Linked DNA regions of Tautonia marina. The main gene of each other region encodes a partner of the protein of the gene in region 2 in a complex. Links are inferred from orthologs where the notes say so. Each region holds a gene or a part of one and is shown on either strand. Other genes may lie near its edges. The genes, in order: uvrB and GA615_RS15615.

Evidence for each region.
Region 1: the proteins of GA615_RS15615 (region 2) and uvrB are in contact, whole or in part, in a crystal structure (PDB 7EGT), measured with the Thermus thermophilus proteins. The link is inferred for Tautonia marina from one-to-one orthologs. Residues at the interface, in WP_096412145.1 of Thermus thermophilus: His654, Arg656, Phe657, Gln666, Asp668, Glu669, Lys680, Arg681, Leu682, Ser683, Lys685, Tyr686, Ala687; in WP_096411307.1 of Thermus thermophilus: Glu23, Leu25, Arg26, Asp27, Gly28, Glu29, Arg30, Phe31, Arg55, Glu326, Asp327, Phe328, Glu379, Ser382, Gln383, His398, Gly400, Arg401.

The regions. Positions count from the first base shown.
Region 1 is NZ_WEZF01000006.1:241,170-251,627, reverse strand. The notes cover bases 4,498-7,467. They hold uvrB (excinuclease ABC subunit UvrB), read left to right. Parts: upstream 4,498-4,935; coding sequence 4,936-6,999; downstream 7,000-7,467. Other genes in these bases: GA615_RS09795 (DUF4174 domain-containing protein), read left to right, coding at 7,141-7,467; GA615_RS09805 (ComEA family DNA-binding protein), read left to right, coding at 4,498-4,866. Also shown: GA615_RS09825 (hypothetical protein), read left to right, coding at 1-199; GA615_RS09820 (hypothetical protein), read right to left, coding at 230-2,038; GA615_RS09815 (PIG-L deacetylase family protein), read left to right, coding at 2,384-3,307; GA615_RS09810 (hypothetical protein), read right to left, coding at 3,461-3,958; more of GA615_RS09805, read left to right, coding at 4,492-4,497; more of GA615_RS09795, read left to right, coding at 7,468-7,641; nadC (carboxylating nicotinate-nucleotide diphosphorylase), read left to right, coding at 7,698-8,615; GA615_RS09785 (HEAT repeat domain-containing protein), read left to right, coding at 8,908-9,699; ATP-dependent helicase HrpB, read left to right, coding at 9,743-10,458. UniProt on the Escherichia coli protein: The UvrABC repair system catalyzes the recognition and processing of DNA lesions. A damage recognition complex composed of 2 UvrA and 2 UvrB subunits scans DNA for abnormalities.
Region 2 is NZ_WEZF01000012.1:102,220-105,793, forward strand. What follows is about bases 1-2,994. They hold GA615_RS15615 (ATP-dependent helicase), read left to right. Parts: upstream 1-356; coding sequence 357-2,633; downstream 2,634-2,994. Other genes in these bases: GA615_RS15610 (holo-ACP synthase), read right to left, coding at 1-42; GA615_RS15620 (pyridoxine 5'-phosphate synthase), read left to right, coding at 2,794-2,994. Outside these bases: more of GA615_RS15620, read left to right, coding at 2,995-3,537. UniProt on the Escherichia coli protein: A helicase with DNA-dependent ATPase activity. Unwinds DNA duplexes with 3'-5' polarity. Translocates on single-stranded DNA with 3'-5' polarity. Initiates unwinding more efficiently from a nicked substrate than double-stranded DNA.

The DNA.
Region 1 (10,458 bases), on a different replicon or contig from region 2:
CGGCCAGGGGAAGGCGGTTCAGGAAGGCTTCGGTCCCCCGAATGCCCAGACGATCGGCGAGAGCATCATTGAGGCTCAAGCGGTCACCGAGGCCAACACCGCCGCCCAGGCCGAGGCGCTTTCCAATCAGAAAGTTCCTCGGCACATCGAACAACACGTGCAAAGCTACATCAACTCCTTCCGCGATCAGAACGACTGATCCGCTTGGGAGCCATCTGTTCAGGCCGGGTCAATCCGACGCGGCTTGCGCTGCATTGCTCCATTCCAGGGCAATCTGGAGCAAGCCGAGATCGTCTCGATAGTTCTCGTCCTGTTCGCGACCAAGCTGCTCGAAGCGAAGGTGATTCTCACCGATCCGAAGCTGATCGGTTGGGATCGGAATTCGGATCCGGGTCGGGATTCGGTTCGCATCGCGGACGTAACGATTCAGCGCGTCGAACACCTCGCCATTGATCAGGAGGTTCGTGCGCTGGAATCCTGCTCGCAATTCCTCGGCGAAGCGTCCGCCGTCAAACTCTCCTTCCACATGAACGGCATCCAGGACGAGGGTGATCGGCGCCTCCGGAAGGGCATCGATCGTGAAGGAGACCTCATACTCGTCGGCATCGGGCATGGGTGGGTCGAGTTCGGGCATGATCTGATCGCCGAGGTGTCGGGCGTGAGGGTCGAGGATCTGCCTGCGTTTTTCCCCGAGAAGTTCCATCTGGCGGAGCTGAGTGCCGGGAACGGTGAACGTCCCGGCAAAGGGCACCTCAATCTCGAAGCCTTCGGCATCGACTCCCTTGAGCACTCCTTCCACTCGATCTGGTCGTGACTCCGGATCGCCCACCTCCCACTCGACCCGTACCCAGGTTCCCGACAGCGGTTCAGACGGAATCGGCTTACGCTGAAAAAAAATCCCCGCCACCTGAGACCACAACGCCTCTCGAACGTCCCCAAGAAGCCGAATGCGAACGCCGTTCTCATCGGCCGACTCCACGGAACCCCAGAGCTGATTCCCGGAAACCATCCGCAGCTCATCCTGAGTCGGATCAATTTCCGGATCATTCGTCGGCTCGAACGATCGAATCACCTGGAGATCGTCGACTTGAGCCGCAACGTCTTCCGGATCGTCCGCGTCTCGGGCAGCCTCGGCCTGGAAGCGAAGGGCGAGGAGAGCTCCCCTCGGCCCCCCTCCTCGGCCCAGATCGTTGCCGTCGATGGTCAACAAGGTCCGTCCGGGGCCGAACCGGACCACCAAACGGTGCCAACCCGGCTCCAGAATCAATGGCTGCACCACGATCTCCGGCCCCCCCCGAGACTCGACCGAGGGGAACTCGTCCTTCCAGCCAAGGACAACTCGCGTGATCTCCTCACCGTTCGGGCCGTCGAAGATCAGATCGACAAACCAGCGCTGACCGGCGAAGCGTCGCCCTTCCCAGGAAAACGAACACTCAACCCGACCGGCATCAACCGGTTCCGGAAATTCGAGTCGTGCCTGCGACGCTCCGGGCTGGAGTCTCAGAAGGGCACCTTCATCGTCCTGCCGGGGAACGATGTCTGCCCCTGGCTGAAGGCTCCAAAGCTCCTGAGGATCGGGCGAGTCAAACCGATCCGTAAAAACCTGGGCCTCTCCCGGCCGCTGAATGAGTGAAGCAACGGCGAGACGGTCGATGGTCACGGGCTGGGCGTCGGAGCCCAGCCTCATCCGGATCGTCTCGTCGTCGACGGAAACCAGTCGTCCGGAAAGCCGCTGATCGAATCCAAACGCGAGCAGAAACGGCTGAGCTTCGGCTCGCGGCGCGTCCTCATTGTCCCCGTCGAGGCGTAGAAGTCGTGCGATCTGGTCCAGGGGAATCCTCGGCGGTGATCCCGAGTCGGTTTCGAACGTGATCGAGCCGTCGGGCGAGCCGGCCAAATGCCCGACGACGCGCTGTCCGTCCCGCAGTTCGGCGACCTGCCGCATCATCACCGATCGCTGGCTGCCCTGAAGTCCCATTGGAACCAGTGAGAGCAGGCCGAGGCCGCAGAAGCAGAGCGCCAGTCTGTACGAAGGCATTCTCCGGGCAATCACGGTGCGACCTCCGGGCCGTTGGGGTTCGTCGAGCGGCCAACCGATCGGTCTCTCGCGCCGCACCGCGCCGGTTCGTGCCGCGATCCGTTTCGGAGCGGAGTGCGACGGGCGGCACTTCAAGCGATCGCGCGGCCGATTCCCTGTGGCGATCGGCTCCAAGCGAAGGGACGAGAGGCCCGTGCAGGCTCCCCCCTTCCCTGAGGCGTTTAGTGTACCGGGATCGCTCGCTTCTGTCGGCGCCCGGCAGCGAGTCCTCGACCCGGAACGTGAACCGCGATAGAACCAATCCTTCAGGAATCACGATCTGTTCTCACCAGGAGACCGCCCCCGATGACTTCAATTGCTCGTCGCCTTGCTCTGCTTTCGATGATCCTCGTGCTGCCATGGTCCCATGTGGTCTTTGCCCAGGACGAGGCCACCGACGCCGATCGACCGCTCCGGATTATCGTCTTCGGCGCGCACCCGGACGATTGCGAACTGAAGGCGGGAGGCACCGCCGCCCGATGGGCCAAGCTCGGCCATAAGGTCAAGTTCGTCAGTACCACCAACGGCGACATTGGCCATCATGAAATGGCCGGTGGTGCGCTCGCCCAGCGCCGCACCGCCGAGGTCGAACGATGTGCCGAAATCCTCGGAATCGAAACCGAAGTGCTCGACATCCATGATGGCGAGCTGATGCCGACGCTCGAAAACCGCCGGACCATCACCCGATTGATCCGAGAATGGGAGGCCGACCTCGTCATCTCTCACCGACCCAACGATTACCACCCCGACCACCGCTATACCGGCATCCTCGTGCAGGACGCGGCCTTCATGGTCATCGTTCCTTACTTCTGCCCCGATGTGCCGGCCCTTCGGAAGAATCCAGTCTTCATGTACTCCGAAGACGGTTTCCAGAAGCCGAACCCGTTTACACCCGATGTCGTCGTGCCCATCGATGAGGTGCTCGACCAGAAGGTCGCCGCCATCGACGCCCTCGGCTCGCAATTTTACGAGTGGAACCCCTGGCTGTTCGGCTACCTGGACGAGGTGCCTGAGTCGCCCGAAGGTCGGCTCGAATGGACTCGCGAACGAGCGCTCCGGCGCTGGGGAGGCGTGGCCGATCGGTTCCGCGAGGAACTGGCCGATTGGGTCGGTGCCGATGCCGCCGAAAAGGTGAAGGTGGCCGAAGCCTTTGAGATCTGTGAGTACGGCTCTCAACCCTCAAAAGAGGAACTGGCCAAGCTCTTCCCCTTCTTCGGTGAGCAGAAGTAACAAAGCGCTCGTCGAGTCGTCGCGAGTGGTCATCTAATGAAAAATCCCCGAACATCGAGCCGCCACCACGTCGGCGCCGATGTTCGGGGATTGAGGGAAGGAAGGATGCTCGCGGAGAGAGGGCCGGTGCAGGGGGTCCGGCCCTCCCGACGATCAACCGCCTCCGGGAACCGTTCCGACGTCGGGACCACCGCAACGGCGGAGGTAATCCTTGTCGATGTAAATCACTTCGACGCGAGCGTCGCGGTGATTGAACGGAATCGGATAGTCAGACCAGTACAACTCGTCGAAGTAGACGGTGCACTTGTAGTGACAGTGGATCAGCTGGCAAGGTCCGGCCAGAGGATAGACCTTGCACGGATCGACCGACTCGCCGATCTTCTCGATCACGAAGCGAGCGTTGTTCCGCTGAACCGTGTAGAACGGGTCCATTCCAGCCCGGAACTTGGGAACTTTGGCCCAGATTTCCGCCTCGCTCGGCGGATCCAGGCATGGGGGCGGTGCGAATTCGCCGGGGACCGGGTCGAGAATCGGCACGCGGTCCAGTTCTTCCTTGGCGATATCTTCTTCCAGTCGCTGAGACTGGGAAGGCAAGATCGGCCAGGCAAACGACCAGCCGGTCGGGTGAAGCGGCGAAATATTTCGGAACACGTACGGGATGCCACATCCGCCAATGCCGGCGGACATTGTCAAAAATAGGGCACCCGTCAACAGGCCGCGAACCCATTTCGGGGTGTGCGGGCCCCGGTGCCGCGCGGAACGGGTCATTGTGTCTTCCCCTCCTTGGGATCAATCGCCATCCGTTCGGGGGGCCCTCCACCCCTCCGACTCCGGCGCCGGGACCACTCTCGCCTGATGGACTCCGACGATCCCCGTCGGTTCCGGCGAGAGGCCGGCCCAGGTTCCTGGCTCGTAACGATTATCGAACCAAGATCGCTCCGGCTGTGAGAAATTCCGCGACGCCGGTGGAGGCCGCGGTTCCCCGGTCAATCCCGATTTTAGGATCGATCGAGCGTTTCCAACGGAAGGATCGGTCCAACCGGCATTTGATCTTGAGCCCTGCCGGACCTCTCTGCGGAAAGACTCGGCTTGAGTCTGCCATCCCCTCGGTCCTAAACTGTAATTCTGTCGATTATCACCCTGTTCGTCGTCGAAACGTCCGAAGCCCTCAGGGAGGGGATTTCATGCCACCAACTCGGCCGCTCTGGGGATGGGGGGTGTGGCATCGAGGCGTCCTCGCCGCCCTGGTCGGATTGCCGGCGAGCCTGCTCGGGCTCCTTTCCCCGAAGACTGAGCCAACCCCCGACCAGTTGCCTCCGTCGTCGATGGTTGTCGAACTCAATTCCGCCCCGCCGATGGCCTTGCTCGCCTTGCCGGGCCTCGGGCCGACTCGCGTCGATCGAATTCTCTCGGCTCGCGAGGAAGTGCCGATCAAGTCGCTCGACGACCTCGCCCATCGGGTCAAGGGGATCGGCCCGGCAACCATCGAAGGAATCCGCCCCTTCGTTCGAGTCGGCATCCCCTCGCGTGACGACCGAGCGATACCGGCGTCACCTTGATCTCCGGCAACTGTCGACTCCTCTCGCGCTGCCCTGCCCTATTGATCGCGTCAATCCATCGAGGCCGCCATGTCCGAGTTTCGGATCGAACGTCCATTTCCCCCAGCCGGCGATCAACCGGCGGCGATCGAGGCTCTCGTTTCGGGAGTGACCGAGGGCAAGGGACACCAGACCTTGCTCGGCGTGACCGGCTCCGGCAAAACCTACACGATGGCCAACGTGATTGCCCAGTTAGGCCGGCCAGCGTTGATTCTTTCCCATAACAAGACCCTTGCCGCTCAGCTCTACGCTGAGTTTCGCGACTTCTTCCCCCACAACGCCGTTCGCTATTTCGTCAGTTACTACGATTACTACCAGCCCGAAGCTTATATCCCCCAGCGCGACATCTACATTGAAAAGGATGCGTCGATCAACGAGGAGATTGAACGCCTCCGCCTGGCCGCCACCAGTGCCCTTGTGAGCCGCCGCGATACGATCGTCGTCTCCTCCGTCTCCTCGATCTACGGCCTCGGTTCTCCGGATGACTACCGGAAGATGATGGTTCACCTCCGCCTCGGCGACATCATCGACCGCGACGAGATGCTCCTGAAACTCGTTGACATTCAGTACGACCGCAACGACATCTCCTTCGAGCGCGGCAAGTTCCGCGTTCGAGGCGACGTGGTCGAGGTCTGGCCCGCCTACGAAGAAACCGCCGTCCGCATTGAGCTGTTCGGCGACGAGGTCGAGACCCTGGCCGAGATCGACCCCATCTCGGGAGCCGTCATCGAAAAACGTCCGGATCTTTACATCTATCCGGCCAAGCACTTCGTCCTTCCCGAAGAACGGATCAAGGGGGCCGTCGATGCCATCAAGGAAGAACTCGATCAGCGTCTGACCCAGCTCAAGGAACACGGCAAGCTGCTCGAAGCCCAGCGCCTCTCCGCCCGAACCCGTTACGACATGGAAATGCTGCTCGAAGTCGGCTACTGCCAGGGAATCGAGAACTACAGCCGCCATCTTTCCGGTCGCAAGGCCGGGGAAACACCGAACACCTTGCTCGACTTTTTCCCGGACGATGCCTTGATGTTCATTGACGAGTCTCACGTCACAATCCCACAAGTCCGGGGTATGTTTGCTGGAGACTTCAGTCGCAAAAGCACCCTCGTCGAGCACGGGTTCCGCCTGCCAAGTGCGCTCGATAACCGTCCGTTGCGATTCGACGAATGGGAAACGAAGCTCGGCGCTCGGATCTATGTTTCCGCCACACCAAGCGACTATGAAATCACCATGTCCGGTGGCGAAGTGGTTGAACAGGTCATCCGACCGACCGGGCTGGTTGACCCAGTCGTTCGCGTCGAACCCGCGAGAGGACAGGTCCCGGCCCTACTCGAAGAGGTACGCCGACGGGCCGAGCGAGGTGAGCGCATCCTCATCACCACCCTGACCAAGCGACTTGCCGAGGAACTCTCTCGATACCTCAAGGAACAAGGCACCCGGACCAAGTGGCTCCACTCCGAGCTCGATGCCTTCGAACGGGTTCAGATCCTTCGAGAGCTTCGTGAAGGGGCCTTCGATGCCCTTGTCGGCGTGAACCTCCTGCGGGAAGGGCTCGACCTTCCCGAGGTGTCGATGGTCTGCATCCTCGACGCCGACAAAGAAGGCTTCCTCCGCAGCGAAACAAGCCTGATTCAGACCATCGGTCGAGCCGCCCGCAACGTCAACGCCGAGGTCGTTCTCTACGCCGATACCGTCACCCGCTCCATGCAAAACGCAATCGATGAAACGAGCCGTAGACGAGCCAAGCAACTGGCCTACAATTCAGAACACGGTATTACCCCGGAAACCATTCGCAAAGCAATCCGACGCGGGATTGAAGAGGAAATTCAGGCCCGGTCGATCGCCCGCAAGGCCGTCGGCAAGAACGAAGAAGCCGCGATTACCGAGGAATACCTCAACGAGTTGGAAGGTGAAATGCTTCAGGCCGCGGAATCACTCGAATTCGAACGAGCCGCGGCCCTGCGCGATCGGATCGTGCAATTGCGATCCCAAATTGACGGGGGACCGGAACGCCCTCTGGCAACTCCTCAGGCCGTGGGGGCTCGTCGTCGCGGGGGCGGAAAAAAAGGGCGAAGCCGTCCGAAACCTGGTTGAACCGGCCCTCGGTTGAGCCCGCCGTTCCCCTGGCAAAACTCCTGCTCTTGACCACGGTCATAACCTATCTTTTTCAATGAAGCACGCATTCAAATCCAGACGCGTGGGCGTCTTTGAATCGTTCCGAGAGGAGTCTCAGTCGTGTCATTGCGCACCTTGATCCTGCTCAGTCCCTTTGTGCTTGCCGTGATTCTGGGTCGAGCCGTCAGACTTCCCGAGGAACCCCGAGCGCAAGACACTGGGCCCATGTACAACTTCTCCATGAAGCGATATCAGTGGAACGAGCGACCGCTCCTCGTCTTCGCGCCTTCGAGAGACGACCAGGCCTATTGCGAAACCATGATTATCTGGAATCGCAACGGACCGAAACTCGACGAGTACGACCTCGTGCTGCTTGAGGTCTTCGAGGACGGAGTGAGTCGCGCCGACGGTCGGGAAATCCCGCAGGAGTCCGCGACTCACCTCCGCGAGCGATTCCAGGTCGAAGACGGGGACTTGACCATTCTTCTGGTGGGCAAGGATGGTTCCGAAAAGGGTCGATGGAATCAACTGCCTCCCTTGCAAGACATCTATGACCTGATCGACACTATGCCCATGCGTCAGCGGGAAATCCGATCGCAGCAGGACGCCCATCCGGAGTAAGCTCTCAGGGAGCCCCCGTCGAGTTCCGACGCGCCTCCCTTCCGAGTCGATCTCCCATGACCTTGCAGCATCCGCCGTACGAATTTGGTTCCGCTGAACATAACAATGCAGAGGCCCTGATCGCGCTGGCCCTCTCCGAGGACCTGGGTCAGCGCGGTGATCTCACCGCCGAAGCGACCATTCCCTCCGAAGCGACCGGCGCAGCTCGCTTCGTTGCTCGGCAATCGGGGATCCTTGCCGGATTGCCCGTCGTGGCCCTGATCGCCCAACGGTTTGGACTGGCTCAAGGTTTTGTCCCAGAGCGATCCGATGGTGACCCGCTCGAACCGGGAACGCTCATCGCTCGGGTTTCCGGACCAATGCGAGCCATTCTATCGATGGAACGAACGGCGTTGAATTTCCTTCAGCGGCTGTCTGGGATTGCCACGCAGACTCATCGGTTCGTCCTGGCGGTTGAAGGCACCCACGCGGCCATCCTCGACACCCGAAAAACAACCCCCGGCTGGCGTTGGCTGGAAAAGTACGCGGTGCGATGCGGCGGCGGAGCGAACCACCGGATCGGCCTCTTTGACGCGGTTCTCATCAAGGACAACCATCTCGCCTGGCTTGCTTCCTCGGGAGATCCGATCGGTCGGGCGATCACCGCGGCGCGTCAGCTTGCCCCCCCGGGAACCACTGTCGAGGTCGAAGTGGACACCCTCGACCAGTTCGATCGAGCTCTGTCCTGTCGGCCTGACATTGTCTTGCTTGATAATTTTACACATCACGATTTGGCCGAAGCCGTTCGCCGTCGTGACGCTTCGTCCTCGACCGTTTTGCTCGAAGCTTCGGGAGGAATCGATCTCGCTTCGGTCGCCGAAGTCGCGCGAACCGGGGTCGATCGGATCAGCGTCGGGGCGATCACCCACTCGGCTCCGTCGCTCGACATTGGACTGGACGAAGAAATTGTCCGAGATTCTCATCGGTCGTGTTGACAGATGAGAGCGACGGCCTAGGGTTCTGTCGCCGGGGACATTGGTTGCCCCCGACCCTGAAGCGGTTCGCCGCTCCGGGTATCGTCGGCTCCTGCCGGCGAGACGCATCGGTGACGGCACCTTTGGGGAGGGGTGTCGTCGCACTTGTGAGGGGGTGGGGGAGGCGCACGGAGTGTGCCGAGGGGCCCCCGCCCCCTTCGTCTTGTCCTGGGACTTGGACCGGACGAGCCCGCTTGATAGACTCGATCACGACGGTGACGGGCCCGGCCCCGAACTCGTGACGGAGCCCCTCGTGATCTCCCCCGCATCTCCCCCCTGTCTGATCGGTTGCCCGATCGTCCCGGCCCGGGTCGTGGCGATGATGATCACCCTGATCGTCTCCCCGATTGCGTCCGGCTTCGCTCCTGGTCCCGATCGAGGCGATCCTTCGATGAATGAGCCTGGTCGGCAACCCTTGCTGGCCTTTTACTACGAACAGCTGAACCGTGACGGTGATCTCGACTCCTTTCAGAATCGCGTGGACGCTCGATATTCCGAGACCACCCTCCGTCGTCTGGTGTCGTCCGCCGATGTTCAAGCGCGCCGGGGAGCCGTCACCGCCCTCGGCCTGATCGGCGATTTCGGCTGCAACGACGCGCTCGGCCCGGCCCTTGCCGACGAGGACCCGACCGTCCGCCAACTCGCCTCCCAGTCGCTCTGGTCCATCTGGTTCCGAGCCGGAACCGATGAGCAGAACGAGACGCTCCGCCTGGTCGTCGAGTTGAATAACCGGGGTCTTACCCGAGAAGCCCAGCGTCAGGCCACCCGATTGATTGCCGAGGCCCCCAACTTCGCCGAGGCATACAACCAGCGGGCCATCGCGTCGTTCGTCCTCGGAGAGTTCGTCGAAAGCGCCGCCGACTGCAAGCGAGTGCTGGAACTGAACCCCTATCATTTTGGTGCCTTCGGTGGCCTCGGGCAGTGCTATCTGAAACTCGGTCGGCCCGATCTGGCGCTGGAAACTTATCGACGGTCCCTCACAATCCAGCCTCACGACGAAGGTTTGAAACGCCTGATCGAGGCGCTCGAAGCCGATCGATCGTGAGCGCGAGCCCTGTTCCCCCACCTCTTTCCGAACACCCGCCCCCATGCTCCCCCTGCCGATCGACTCGCGCTTGCCCGAGATCCTCAACGCGATTCGACAGCATCGATCGCTTGTGCTCGTCGCCGAGCCCGGCGCGGGCAAGACCACCCGCGTACCACCCGCCCTGCTCGACGCGGGCTTGCTTGATCCGGACCATCCCAACCTGATGGTGCTTCAACCGCGACGGGTGGCCGCGCGGGCCTCGGCTGCTCGAATCGCCCAGGAACGCGGCGGGAGCCTCGGCGAGGAAGTCGGCTACCTCGTCCGCTTCGAGCGTCGGATTGGCCCACGGACCCGTCTTCGCGTGGTAACTGAAGGGGTGTTGACCCGTCACCTGCTGAACGACCCGAGCCTCGACGGGATCGGCGCGGTCGTGCTCGACGAGTTCCATGAACGGAGCATCCATACCGACCTGGCCTTGGCCCTGCTCCGAGAGGTCCGGGACGCGCTCCGAAACGACTTGATCCTGGTTGTGATGTCGGCCACGCTCGACGCCGAACCCGTTGCCCGGTTTCTCGATGCCCCGATCGTCTCGGTCGAAGGGCGCAGGTTCCCCGTTGCCCTCTCATATCGCCCGTCCGACGGCACTCCCCTGCCCGATCGTGTCGCAAGTTCCGTCCGGGACATGCTCGATGATCCCGAAGACCCCGGCGACCTGCTCGTCTTCCTTCCCGGAGCCGAGGAGATACGCCGAACCGCTCAGGCCCTCGCTCCAACGGC
Region 2 (3,574 bases):
ATAAACGCGGCGCAGAAACAACTCACCATGCTGCTCGATCATCTTGCCAATCCGGGGCACCTCAATAATGTCGGTCCCGATCCCCAGAATGTTCATACGTGGTCGACCCTCTGTTCGAAGCAAAACGCCTGGTTCATCCGTTGAACCCTGGTGCGATTCCTGAGTCTATCCGAGTTGAGCCCACCAGGCCAATCCGACCTCAAATCTCCCGAGTGGGAGACCTCTCCTGCCGGATGAAGCGCCTGCGGCCCGATAAGGGAATCGCATCGCGGAGGATACTGCACGATGCTATACTGCCATTGGATGCGATACGGACGTACCGCTCTCGACGCCACCATGCCAGGGACGGATCGCTGATGGATTTGCTCTCCGATTTGACGGCCCCCCAGCGAGAGGCCGTCTCCCATGTGAATGGCCCGCTCCTGGTCCTCGCCGGAGCCGGATCAGGCAAAACGCGGGTCATCACCCGCAGAGTCGCCTCACTCCTCGGGCACGGCATTCCGGGACGGCATATCCTGGCGTTGACCTTCACCAACAAGGCCGCCACCGAGATGCGAGAACGGATCACCGCCCTGGTGCCCGATCACGGTGTCTGGGTCGGCACCTTCCATGCACTCTGTGCTCGTCTGCTTCGCGAATTCGGCCCGAAAATCGGCCTCGATCGTGGCTTTACCATCTACGATCAGCCCGACCGCCTCCGCGTCCTCAAATCGGTCATGGAGCAACTCGACCTGCTCGATGCAGGTGTCGCCCCGGAAAAGGTCGAAGCCGCCATTAGCCGGGCCAAGAACGAAATGCTTGACCCCGAAACCTACTTGGCCCGCCGCGGAGATGGCGCCGATCACGTCTCCGCCGTGGTGGGACGGGTCTTCAAAGGGTATCAGACTCGACTCCTGGAGTCGTCCGCCGTCGATTTCGACGACCTCCTCACCCACGTCGTAACGTTGCTCCGCCAGGATCACGAACTCCGAGCCCGCCTCGACGACCGCTACAAATACATTCTCGTCGACGAATATCAGGATACCAACCTCGCCCAGTATGCGATCGTCCGAGCCCTTTCGGTCGATACTCCCAACCTGTGTGTCACGGGCGATCCCGACCAGTCCATTTACGGATGGCGGGGCGCGAACCTCAATAACATCCTCGAATTCGAGCATGATTACCGCGGTTGCAAGGTCATCCGCCTCGAACACAATTATCGCAGCACCAAAAATATCCTTCGGGTTGCCGATCACGTCATCCATCACAACCGGCGCCGAAAGGCCAAGGTCCTGACGACCGAAAACCCCGAGGGTGATCCGGTCGAACTGACCACTTTTGCCAACGAAACGGAAGAAGCGCAAGCCATTGCCTCCACCATCGCCGACCTGGTGCGTAATGGAGGGTACTCGTTTGGAGAAATCGCCGTTTTTGTCCGGGTCACCGCCCTAACCCGCGGGCTTGAATCCGCCTTCCGATCGCTCGCCATTCCTTATCAGGTGGTCGGCGGCGTCTCGTTCTACGAGCGCATCGAAGTCAAGGATGTGCTTGCGTATCTGAGCCTCCTCAACAATCCGAAAGATGATGTTGCGTTTCTCCGAGCAATCAATGCCCCCCCTCGGGGGCTCGGGAAAGTCAGCCTCGACCGGCTCCAGGGCTACGCTCGTGACCGCGGAATTCCCCTCAGTGCCGCTGTTCGAGAGGCCGCCTCAATCGCCGGTCTAACCCCCAAGGCACGCTCCGGACTTCGTGACTTCGTCCTCCTGATGGATGAACTCGCAGCGCTCAGCGATCACTCCTCAGCCGAGGAACTCACTCGAAAACTTATGAACCTCAGCGGATACCGGGATTACTGGGCCAATCAACCTAAGGGGGACGGCGAGGACCGCGTCGCCAACCTCGACGAACTCGTCTCCGCGGCCCGACAGTTTGACCTGGAACATCCCGAGTCCACAGTCCTTGACTTCCTGGCCGATGTCACCCTGAGCTCGGCGGTCGATCGCTGGAAGGACGAAGGGGGAGCCGTCACCTTGATGACCCTCCACGCCTCGAAAGGTCTGGAGTTCCCCGTCGTCTTTATCGTCGGGCTGGAACAAGGGCTCCTCCCCCATTCCCGAGCCTCCGACAACGATGCCGAACTGGAGGAGGAGCGTCGCCTCTTCTTCGTCGGTATCACCCGAGCCCAGCGCGAACTCCGTCTGAGTCATTGCCGGGTCCGAGAGTTCCGGGGCCAGCGATCGGTTGCCATTCCCTCGCAATTTCTCATGGAATTACCGGAAGGCCCGATCCGGTATCGCGACCTCACCGGGGGTGACGATGAAATGCCGCTTTCCTCCCGGCGAGTGGCTCGAACCCCCTCCCCGACTCCTTCCCGCCCTGTCTCCGCAGTTCCCGCAGATCGTTTCCGCTTGACCACCGCCGCCGCGCTGGCCAACCCCCCAGGATCGGGGGCACGCCCCGATGCGGAATCGACCGGCGACCTGTCTGCCTTTCGTCCAGGGGTTCTCGTGCTCCACCCGCAGTACGGGCTCGGGAAAATTGTTTCCATCGACGGAGCCGGCCCAAACCGTAAAGGACGGGTCGCCTTCACCGTGGGAGGGGAACGAACATTCGTACTAGCTCGGTCGCCGCTCCGACCGGTCAAACGATCCTGACCTTGACAACCCCTTCAGATCCATATTCGGAAATGCACCGCATTTTGCTCGTCAATACCGAACCCTTGACGTCTCCTCGAAGTCTGGCCAGAAGGATCCTGTTCCAATTCACGCCCCCCCCTTGCCGATTGATCTCGGTTCGTCTCGGAGTTGTCCGATCATGATTCGCCTCGGCGTCAACATCGATCACGTTGCCACCATTCGACAGGCCCGAGGGGGGCGCGAACCCGACCCGGTCTGGGCGGCGGTCCTGTCCGAACTCGGAGGCGCCGATGGCATCACCGTCCACCTGCGGGAAGACCGCCGGCATATTCAGGAACGTGATCTCCGCATTCTCAGGGAAACCGTTCGAACTCGCTTGAATCTTGAGATCTCCCTCGCTCCGGAAATCGTTGCCATCGCCCTCGACGTCCGCCCCGATCAGGTCACCTTCGTTCCCGAACACCGCCAGGAAGTGACAACCGAAGGAGGCCTCGACCTCCTCAGTCATCGTGATCGAATCGCCGAAGCCGTGTCGCGATGCCACGAAGCAGGAATCGAGGTCAGTCTCTTTCTCGACCCCGATCCGGCGCAGGTCGAGACCGCCGCTGCGGTTGGTGCCATCGCCGTGGAACTCCACACCGGCCGCTATGCCGACGCGATCAACGCCTCATCGCGTCAAAGCGAACTCGACGCATTATTCGACGCCGGTCGTCGGATCCAGCAGGATGGTTTGCTCCTTCACGCCGGACATGGGCTCACCCTTCAGAATGTTGCCGCAGTTGCCCGCATCCCTGGAATGCTGGAATTAAACATTGGACACAGCATCGTCTCTCGCGCCGTATTCGTGGGATTCGAACGAGCAGTGGCCGAAATGAAACAAGCCATCCTCGACGCGCTCACACAACCGAATCCGGTTCGTTGAACGCCGTCCAACCAGAGGGATTCGTGACTTCGTTGTC